Regions from separate parts of the Thalassotalea agariperforans genome, predicted to be linked through region 2. Evidence: predicted binding sites of a transcription regulator. Region 2 holds the regulator's gene; each other region holds the start of a gene.

Region 1 (3,284 bases), on a different contig from region 2:
AAGCGGTAGCAAACTTAGCACAAAAAGAAGTGTTAACCGCGCTTTCACCAGATGATGTTAAAGCTGATAGCTTAGCGGGTGAGCCAATTTTACAAAAATTGAGCCATGCGCCAGGTAATAATGCGGCGATTGGTGGCTTAAAAGTTGTCACTGAAAATGGTTGGTTTGCCGCTCGTCCTTCTGGTACCGAAGAAATTTATAAAATTTATGCGGAAAGTTTTATTGATACTAAGCATTTAGAGCTAATTATCAGTGAAGCGCAAGAGATTGTATCAGCGGTATTTAAAAACGCTGGCTTATAGTTACAAGCGACAAGTTATAAGCCACAAGTTAAAAGTTACAAGCTATAAGTATGATATACAGCTAGTAGATTGAAATTTAACATAAAAAGCCAGTCATGCGACTGGCTTTTTTGTTAGTGAGGTATTATCTTCGCTGAATTTAAGGCATTGTTACTTTAGTTAAGTATTTAGTTAAGTATTTAGCTAAGTTATTCGCTATTTGTGTCATCATTTTCAGCGGGTAAAGGCCAGCCTCCAAGTGTTTGCCACTTGTTAACGATATAACAAAATAACTCGGCGGTTTTTTCGGTATCGTATAACGCGCTATGTGCTTCTTGATTATCAAAGCCAATGTTAGCGGCTAGGCAAGCTTTGGCTAATACCGTTTGCCCTAAAGCTAAGCCAGAAAGTGTTGCCGTATCAAAACTAACAAAAGGGTGGAATGGGCTTCTTTTTATATGACAACGTTCAGTGGCTGCATTAACAAAACCTAAATCAAAAGAAGCATTATGCGCTACCATGATAGCGCGTTGACAACCTGCGGCTTTCATTTTTTTACGGATAAATTTAAAGGTTTCTTTTAATACTTCATCTTCATTAACAGCACCACGTAAAGGATTGCTTGGGTCGATACCAGTAAAAGCGAGGGCAGAAGGCTCTAAGTTAGCTCCTTCAAAAGGTTCAACATTAAAATGTATGGTTTCGTCTAATGAAAATTGTCCGGTGTTTTCATCTAAACTTAATGTAGTTGCGGCAATTTCTAATAAAGCGTCGGTTGTGGCATTAAAGCCTGCGGTTTCTACGTCAACTACCACAGGAAAATAACCACGAAAGCGTTGTGCAAAAAGGGTTTTATCTGTTGATTTATCTTTAGTTTGTGGAGTTGATGGAGATATTACGTCAGTCATTAAATTATTTCATTAGCGTTTGATAGGGTAATTATCTCAGAAAATGACACTTTTCTTAAACACTCTTTCGCATAAATCGTTAAAAAGTGTTATTTTTATAAAAAAGCGATAAAGTTATTTAGCAATTTGTCGATATTACTTAAGACATCAATTAATACTTTCGATTTTATGAAACATTATATTTTATTAGTAACCGCATTAACGTCGTTTTTAGCTTTGCCTACGCATGCTAATATTCGTCAGTATCAGGCGGATTTAGAAGAATCGAAATGGCAAGTTTCAGAGTCATCTCGTTTGTCTTGCACTTTATCGCATCAAATACCTAACTATGGTGAAGCGCGCTTTTCTAGTAGCGCCAGTCGTCAAATGAACATGAACTTTGAATTAGACATGTTACGACTACCTGATTCTTATTCACTTGCCGAAGTTCGCTCGGTTAATCCTAGTTGGAAGCCCGGTAAAATCGATCGCACATTGGCGGATATGAAATTGCATAAACAATATTCACCAAGTTTACCGAAAAAAATTGCTTGGACCATGTTAAGTGAATTAGAGCAAGGCATGAATCCACAATTTTATTATGATGATTGGTATGATGATGACGATAAAATTTCTGTTGGTTTGTCGCCAGCCCGATTTTCGAAAGCGTACAAAGAATTTGTTAGCTGTGTAGGTAATTTATTAAATTATAATTTTGAAGATATTGCTTACACTGTTCTTAATTACCAATCTAACAGTGATCAATTAACTAAAGCGTCTAAAAAACGAATTGCGATGATCACTGAATATTTAAGTTTAGACCCAGAATTAGAATTGGTATTGGTTGATGCCTACACTGACAGTTATGGCGGTCGTTGGCCAAACTATGAATTATCGGTTAAACGCGCTAATAAAATTAAAGAACATTTATTAGCTAGCGGTATTGATCCTTCACGTATTGAAGCCAAAGGTTATGGTGAAAAACGCCATATTGCATCGAATGATACCGTTTTAGGCCGAGGCCAAAACAGACGTGTTGTTATTCGCATGGATAAACCGTAAATTTAAAAAACAAAAATGTTTATATAAAGGCCTGTTTTTACAGGCCTTTATTGTTTTTATTTAGTGAATTTTTTAGATATAACTTTGAACATTTTGTTAGAATGGTTATGCTTAATTTTTGTTGTATTTTAACCAAGTAGGGAATTTATGTTTGCTCACGTCCTTGTATCCGTCATTCGTCAATTTAGTCTAGTATGTTTGTTAGCGATTGGTTTTAACACTAGCGTAATAGCGCAACCAGTTGACTCCCTCGTTGATGAATATACTTATGCTAATTATCAGCAAGTGAGTGTCCATCACCTTTATTTAGATTTAGCTGTTGATTTCAACAGACAGCAATTTTCGGGTTTTGCTGATTTATCTTTAACATGGCGTGATCGTGATAACAAAAAAACAGCTACTTTGATATTAGATACCCGTGATCTAGATATTAAATCAGTGATGAGTCAATCGCCAAAAGGAAGCTGGCAAAGTAGCACTTTTCATTTAGCTGAGCGCGATGACGTTTTAGGTTCAAAGTTAACCATTAAGTTAAGTGAACAAGCAGAGAAAGTGAGAGTATATTATCAAACTAAGCCACAGGCTTCCGGTTTACAATGGTTAACGTCACAACAAACGGCAGGTAAGCAGTATCCTTTTGTTTATAGCCAAAATCAGCCAATCCATGCCCGCTCTTGGATACCAATTCAAGATACTCCCAGTGTTAGGATGACTTATCAAGCAAGGATCACAACAGATAAAAATTTACTTGCAGTAATGAGTGCTAATAATGAACCTGACACGCCTAAAGATGGTGATTATTATTTTTCAATGCCACAAGCTATTCCCGCTTATTTAATTGCACTCGCGGTTGGTGACTTAGAAGTTAAAGCCATGAGTGAGCAAACAGCCGTTTATGCCGAAGCTAAATATTTAGATGCTGCTGTCAATGAATTTAATGATACTCAAGCGATGATCGATGTTACAGAGAAACTTTTTGGAGAGTATCGCTGGGGCCGTTACGATTTACTTATTTTACCACCGAGTTTTCCTTATGGTGGTATGGAAAATCCTC
Region 2 (3,284 bases):
CTGGTGACGCCGTGATAGCAGGTTCAGCAACAACTTCAGGTTCTGGTTCAGCAGCTGCATCTTGAGATTCTGGCACACTTAAACGGTGTAATTCATTTAATAGCGCAGGATCAGCCGGTTCAGTTTCTTCTCTATTTTGTACTAGAGCAAACATTTCATTGATAGTATCAAGCGCTTGTAAAATCACATCCATTAATTCAGCGGTAACTGAACGCTGGTTAGTTCTTAAAATATCAAAGATATTCTCTGCGCCATGACAAACGTCAACTAAGTTATTTAAAGCTAAAAATCCAGCGCCGCCTTTAACTGTGTGAAAACCTCTAAAAATAGCATTGAGTAACTCAGCATTATCAGGATCGTTTTCTAATTCCACGAGTTGTTCGGATAAAGTTTCTAGTATTTCACCAGCTTCGATTAAAAAATCCTGAAGAATTTCTTCATCTGCTTCATAAGACATACGCTGTCATTCCTCTTAAAACCCTAAGCTTGAAAGTAAATCGTCGACATCATCTTGGTCGGCAACAACATCATCACGTTCTTCTTTATTTACTATCGGACCTTCTACCAAGTTATCACCCACTTTTGGTGCTGATTTGGTTTTTGAAGATCCATCAGGCGTATCACCTTGACTGATACCAAACGCCGTTAGCATATTAATCAAGCTATCTTCAACTTCTCTAACTAAATCAATAACTTTACGAATAACCTGACCAGTTAAATCTTGAAAGTCTTGCGCCATTAAGACATCCGTCATTAATGAATGCATATGCTTTGTTTCAGCATTAGTAGTAACAATAAATGCATCTAAATCATGGCACAAACCTTTAAAACCAGGGAGATCGATTTCATTTCGCATCAATGACTGCCACTGAGGCATAACCTTAGTAACTTGCTCTTGAATTTTATCGACAACGGGGAAAATAGACTCTACCGCATCCATGGTTTTATTAGCCGCATCTTCTGTTCGGCTAATAACATAATTAAGCCGTTCTTTCGCATCAGGAATATCAGCTGTCGCCAAATCATTAAGACGTGAATCTAGCTGAAAATTCATCAACGAGTCATGTAATTGGCGAGTTAACTTACCTATTTCAGCAAACAATACTGTATTGATAGGATTTTGAATTTTAGCAACTAATTCATCAGCCTTGTCTTGCTGACCGTTTTCTAAATATTCAACTAGCAACTTCGCCTGCTCTAAAGAGACATGGCTACTCATTCATCGACTCCTATGCATTGAGCCGTTTAACTTAGTCAAAACTAAGCTAAACGTTCAAAGATTTTGTCAAGCTTCGTTTTTAACGTTGCAGCGGTAAAAGGCTTAACAATATAGCCATTAACCCCAGCTTGAGCAGCCATAACAATTTGCTCTTTTTTAGCTTCTGCTGTCACCATTAAAACAGGAATATGCGATAAACTTGCATCTGCTCTTATTGCTTTTAATAAGTCGATACCTTGCATTCCAGGCATGTTCCAATCAGTTACAACAAAATCAAAGTCACCACCCTGCAGCATAGGTAACGCAGTACTACCGTCATCAGCTTCTTGAATGTTAGTGAAACCTAAATCACGTAATAAATTCTTTACTATACGTCTCATAGTTGAAAAATCATCAACAACAAGCACTTTCATGTTTTTATCCAAGACACCCTCCGGCGATTTAATTTAAAACTAATATATTTATTTTACTCAATTTTGCCAAGATTGCATACGTGCTTTTACACGATGCATCGCTTGGCTATGAATTTGGCTAACTCTTGATTCACTGACATCAAGTACTTGACCAATTTCCCGTAAGTTTAATTCTTCATCGTAATATAACGACAGTACTAAAGCTTCTCGCTCAGGTAAAGAAGAAATACAATCAGTTAAGGCTTTTTTGAAAATACTATGTTCAATGTTTTGATATGGATCATCATGCTGAGCATCATCATCAAAATGGATAGCATCTTCATTTACACCTAGATCATCTATTCCTATTATTTTACCTGTACTTACTTCGTTAAGAATATGATGGTATTCATTTAACGAAATATCAAGTTTTTCAGCAACTTCACTATCAGAAACATCACGGCCTAATTCTGCTTCTAAGGTTTTTATTGCTTCTGTAACCATACGGCTATTCTTATGAACCGAACGCGGAGTCCAGTCGCCACGCCTTATTTCATCAAGCATTGAGCCACGAATACGAATACCAGCAAAGGTCTCAAAACTGGCACCTTTGCTCATATCAAAATTATTGGAAGCTTCTAATAAACCGATCATACCGGCTTGAATTAAATCATCAACTTGAACACTGGCAGGTAGACGAGCGAGTAAATGGTAAGCAATACGTTTAACTAAAACGGTATGCTGCTCAAGCAACGCCGTTTTGTCTTGCTGTATATTGTATGCATTAGCTTTTACCACATGAGCTCCGCTAAACGTTATTTTTCAAGTAACTGTTCTATAAAGAATTCTAAATGACCAGAGGGTTGATGCGGGATTGGCCATTCCATGACATTTTTGGCTAAGGCTTTAAAGGCTTTAGCTGCTGGTGAATCGGGAAATGCTTCTACGATCACTTGTTGTTTACGAACGGATTTTCGAATATTTTCATCAAAAGGTACAACGCCGACTAACTCTAAAGCGACATCTAAAAACCTATCAGTAACTTTCGTCAATTTAGCAAAAAGTTGCTGCCCTTCTCTTGGGCTTCTAACCATATTAGCAACAACTTTAAATTTAAACACACCATGATCACGGCTAAGTAGCTTCATTAATGCGTAACAGTCAGTAATTGAGGTTGGTTCATCACACACCACTAACATCACATCTTGGGCGGCACGTGCAAAACTTAATACCATGTCTGAAATACCGGCGGCAGTATCAACGACAAGAACATCAAATTGAGTTTGCATATCACTAAAAGCACGAATTAAACCGGCATGCTCTGACGGCGTTAAATCCACCATAGATTGCGTGCCTGAGGTCGCAGGAATGATCTTTATACCAGCTGGGCCATCAATAATAATATCGTCTAACTCAGATTCACCAGAGATAACATGCGAAAGATTACGTTGCACGCGTAAACCTAACATAACATCCACGTTAGCTAAGCCTAAATCGGCATCTAGTACTAAAACGCGTTTTCCCATTTGTCCTAAAGCGATAGCTGTGTTGAGTGAAACGTTAGTTTTGCCGACACCACCCTTGCCGCCTGAAACGGCGATGACTTTAATTTTTTGTAAGCCTTGCATTTTTCTTAAGCCACTTGCTTGATCGATCATTAATTTACTTCTTTA
Region 3 (3,284 bases), on a different contig from region 2:
TTGGTGGCCGCAGCAAGTTGTAACACTTCAACATCAAAGCTACCGTCTGTAGCATAACCGTTAGTTGTTACTGAGATATTTTCATCGCTGGTCGTGACAGTTTGTTGGTTAAACTCGTCAATTGTATCCAGTTTTTTTAAAACAGATTGGAATTGAGATAAGGCTGATTTAAAACTTCCTAAGCCTGAAAGCTCAGTACGTGTTCGTTCTTCTTTTTCTTGGAGGCGTATTTCAGTAGGCACAGATTCCGCTGTAATAAAAGCTTCGATAATAGATTCTAAATCTAAACCTGAACCAATACCCGCTTGCGTAATATTCATAACCTGTCACCTCATAATACAGCTTAGTATAAGTTAATGACTGTATCTATTCTAATAATTTAAATACTTTCATCAAGAAGTATACCAGTTTTTTGACTAATATCTTGCTGTAGTTCAACAATGCGCTGAGCTATTAGCAAAATTTCTTCTGATGGAAATTGTTTTATTAATTCGTTACTCGCTGAATCGTAAATTTTGATCACCGTTTTTTCAGAACCATCATCTTGGGTAAAGTTTACCGTTCGAACCGGCATACTAATAAATTCAGAAATGGTTTTCATCGCATCAGAAATTAGTTCTGACTCAGCCTGTAACTCAGCATCTGATTTATTTTCTTTTGTTTTATCATTTTGCAGAACATGACCAAATGCTATTTCTGCTTTTTTATTAACATCAACAGCTAAAGTACCTTGTTCAACAGCATCATTCGCCAACTTATCAACCGATTTCAGTTTTTCACTTTCAATAGGATGATTTTGATTACGCTGGGGAAAATCGTCAACCAACTGTATTGGATTATCTTTAATAATCTTAACTGTCATGTGATACCTCCAATCAGTAAATATTTTAAACGAAAATGACACTCAAGCCTTGAGTGTCATTATTTTGTCGATTATTCGCTTAACCTTACAATAATGACAATGCTATCTGCGGTTGCTGATTAGCCTGCGCTAACATTGAACTTGCCGCTTGTTGTAATACTGAGCTTTTTGCTAATGCCGCACTTTCTGCTGCATAATCAGTGTCTTCAATACGTGAACGTGACGCTGATAAGTTTTGTGCTGTATTATCATTACTTCGAATAATTGAAGCAAAACGGTTTTGCTTCGCACCTAAATCAGCACGAACCGTATTCACAGTAACTAAGCCGTCATCAATTAAACCAATAGCTGTAGAAGCCGCTGTTGCTGAAGATACATTAATTGTTGAAGTAGTTAATACACTATATGACGCAAAGTTTGTCCCCACAGAAATCGTAATAACTTGACCGCCATCAGCACCAATTTGGAAGTCTTTATCGATATAGCTACCGTCTAATAAGTTTTCGCCAGCGAAAGAGGTTTGCGTAGAAATACGTGTCAATTCTGTTTCTAATTCCGTAAATTCAGCATTCAAAGCCGTTCTATCTGCCTGACTATTTGAACCATTTGCAGATTGCACCGCTAAAGTACGCATACGCTGAAGCGTATTAGTATACTCATCTAACGCACCTTCAGCCGTCTGAGCCAAAGATACACCATCATTGGCATTACGTGACGCTTGATTCAAGCCATTGATTTGCGCTGTTAAACGATTTGATATTTGTAATCCTGCGGCATCGTCCTTTGCACTATTTATGCGTTTACCAGACGACAAACGTTCAAAATTGCTTGCCAAAGAATTAGTTGAATTTTGCAGCTGACGTTGAGAATTCAAGGATTGAATATTACTATTTACGACTAAAGCCATGATGTTCGCCTCTGGGATTTTTCCCTATCTATGCAGTTATCTACTGCAAAAACTTACTTAAATATTTATCGACACTTTACTTAAAAACTTTAATAAATTTTTAAAGCGGTATTTATAACCGCTTTAAAATAGTTTTTTATAACAAAGATAATGCTATTTGCGGCTGTTGGTTAGCCTGAGCTAACATTGAGCTCGCCGCTTGTTGTAACACTGAGCTTTTCGCTAATGCTGCACTTTCAGATGCATAGTCAGTATCTTCGATACGTGAACGTGATGCTGATAAGTTTTGTGCGGTATTATCATTACTACGAATAATTGAAGAAAAACGGTTTTGCTTGGCACCTAAATCAGCTCGTACCGTATTAACTTTCACTAAGCCATTATCAATCAAACTAATTGCCGAGGTTGCGGCTACTGCTGATGAAACATGTACTGTGGCCGTAGATAAGATCTGAGCGGCATCAAAATCTTGCGTAATGTTGATACTAATTGCTTGCCCGCCATCAGCACCAATTTGAAAAGCTTTACCGGTATATGAACCATCCAATAAATTTTCACCAGCAAATGATGTTTGTTCAGAAATACGCGTTAATTCTAATTCTAATTCAGAAAACTCAGCATTCAAAGCCGTTCTATCTGCTTGACTGTTTGAGCCATTCGCCGATTGCACAGCTAATGTACGCATCCGTTGTAATGTGTTGGTATATTCATCTAATGCCCCTTCAGCTGTTTGCGCCAAAGAAACACCATCATTTGCGTTACGCGATGCTTGATTTAAACCATTAATTTGCGCTGTTAAACGATTTGAAATTTGCAAACCAGCCGCATCATCTTTAGCACTATTAATGCGTTTACCTGATGATAAACGCTCAAAATTAGTTGCTAATGAATTAGTTGAATTTTGTAGCTGACGCTGTGAGTTCAATGATTGAATATTACTATTTACTACTAAAGCCATGATGTTTTCCTCTGGGAAGATACCCTAATCTTGTTAAGATTGGCCCCCTAAAAGAGCCTCTTTAATCTTGTATCGGATCTATTTATAAAAACTTTAATTTTTTATAAAAGAGATAATGCTATTTGCGGCTGCTGATTAGCTTGCGCTAGCATTGAACTTGCCGCCTGCTGTAATACTGAACTTTTAGCTAAAGCAGCACTTTCTGAAGCATAATCAGTATCTTCAATACGTGAACGTGATGCAGACAAGTTTTGCGCAGTATTATCATTACTACGAATAATAGAAGCAAAACGGTTTTGTTTCGCACCTAAATCAGCACGTACGGTATTTACCGATACTAACGCATCATCAATTAACCCTATCGCTGTAGAAGCTGCTGTTGCCGAAGAAATATCAGTACTTGTTGTCAAAATAGAAATAGCATCAAAATCTTGAGTAATAGAAATTGTTATTTTTTGCCCGCCGTCAGCACCAATTTGAAAATCTTTACCGGTATATGTACCATTCAATAAATTTTCTCCAGCAAATGAGGTTTGATCAGAGATACGTGTTAATTC

What was found. Region 2 encodes FliA, which starts transcription of late flagellar genes. Its sites were predicted from a motif close to CTAAAGNTNNNNNNNNNNNNGCCGATA; they were not measured.
Region 1: the regulator FliA is predicted to act here: its motif matches at 1,298-1,324, upstream of ACSLUO_RS11620 (flagellar protein MotY).
Region 3: the regulator FliA is predicted to act here: its motif matches at 1,836-1,862, upstream of ACSLUO_RS13500 (flagellin N-terminal helical domain-containing protein).

What each region holds. Positions count from the first base shown of each region.
Region 1 is NZ_JBQMWH010000008.1:43,059-46,342, forward strand. Features, by position in the region: gene pgm (phosphoglucomutase (alpha-D-glucose-1,6-bisphosphate-dependent)) at 1-302, shown strand, start outside; gene rnt (ribonuclease T) at 491-1,189, opposite strand; gene ACSLUO_RS11620 (flagellar protein MotY) at 1,358-2,230, shown strand; gene ACSLUO_RS11625 (M1 family metallopeptidase) at 2,378-3,284, shown strand, end outside.
Region 2 is NZ_JBQMWH010000003.1:428,241-431,524, reverse strand. Features, by position in the region: gene ACSLUO_RS07180 (chemotaxis protein CheA) at 1-457, opposite strand, end outside; gene ACSLUO_RS07175 (protein phosphatase CheZ) at 473-1,219, opposite strand; gene cheY (chemotaxis response regulator CheY) at 1,261-1,644, opposite strand; gene ACSLUO_RS07165 (RNA polymerase sigma factor FliA) at 1,690-2,409, opposite strand; gene ACSLUO_RS07160 (MinD/ParA family protein) at 2,427-3,269, opposite strand.
Region 3 is NZ_JBQMWH010000011.1:37,358-40,641, reverse strand. Features, by position in the region: gene fliD (flagellar filament capping protein FliD) at 1-320, opposite strand, end outside; gene ACSLUO_RS13505 (flagellar protein FlaG) at 380-862, opposite strand; gene ACSLUO_RS13500 (flagellin N-terminal helical domain-containing protein) at 948-1,769, opposite strand; gene ACSLUO_RS13495 (flagellin N-terminal helical domain-containing protein) at 1,906-2,727, opposite strand; gene ACSLUO_RS13490 (flagellin N-terminal helical domain-containing protein) at 2,829-3,284, opposite strand, start outside.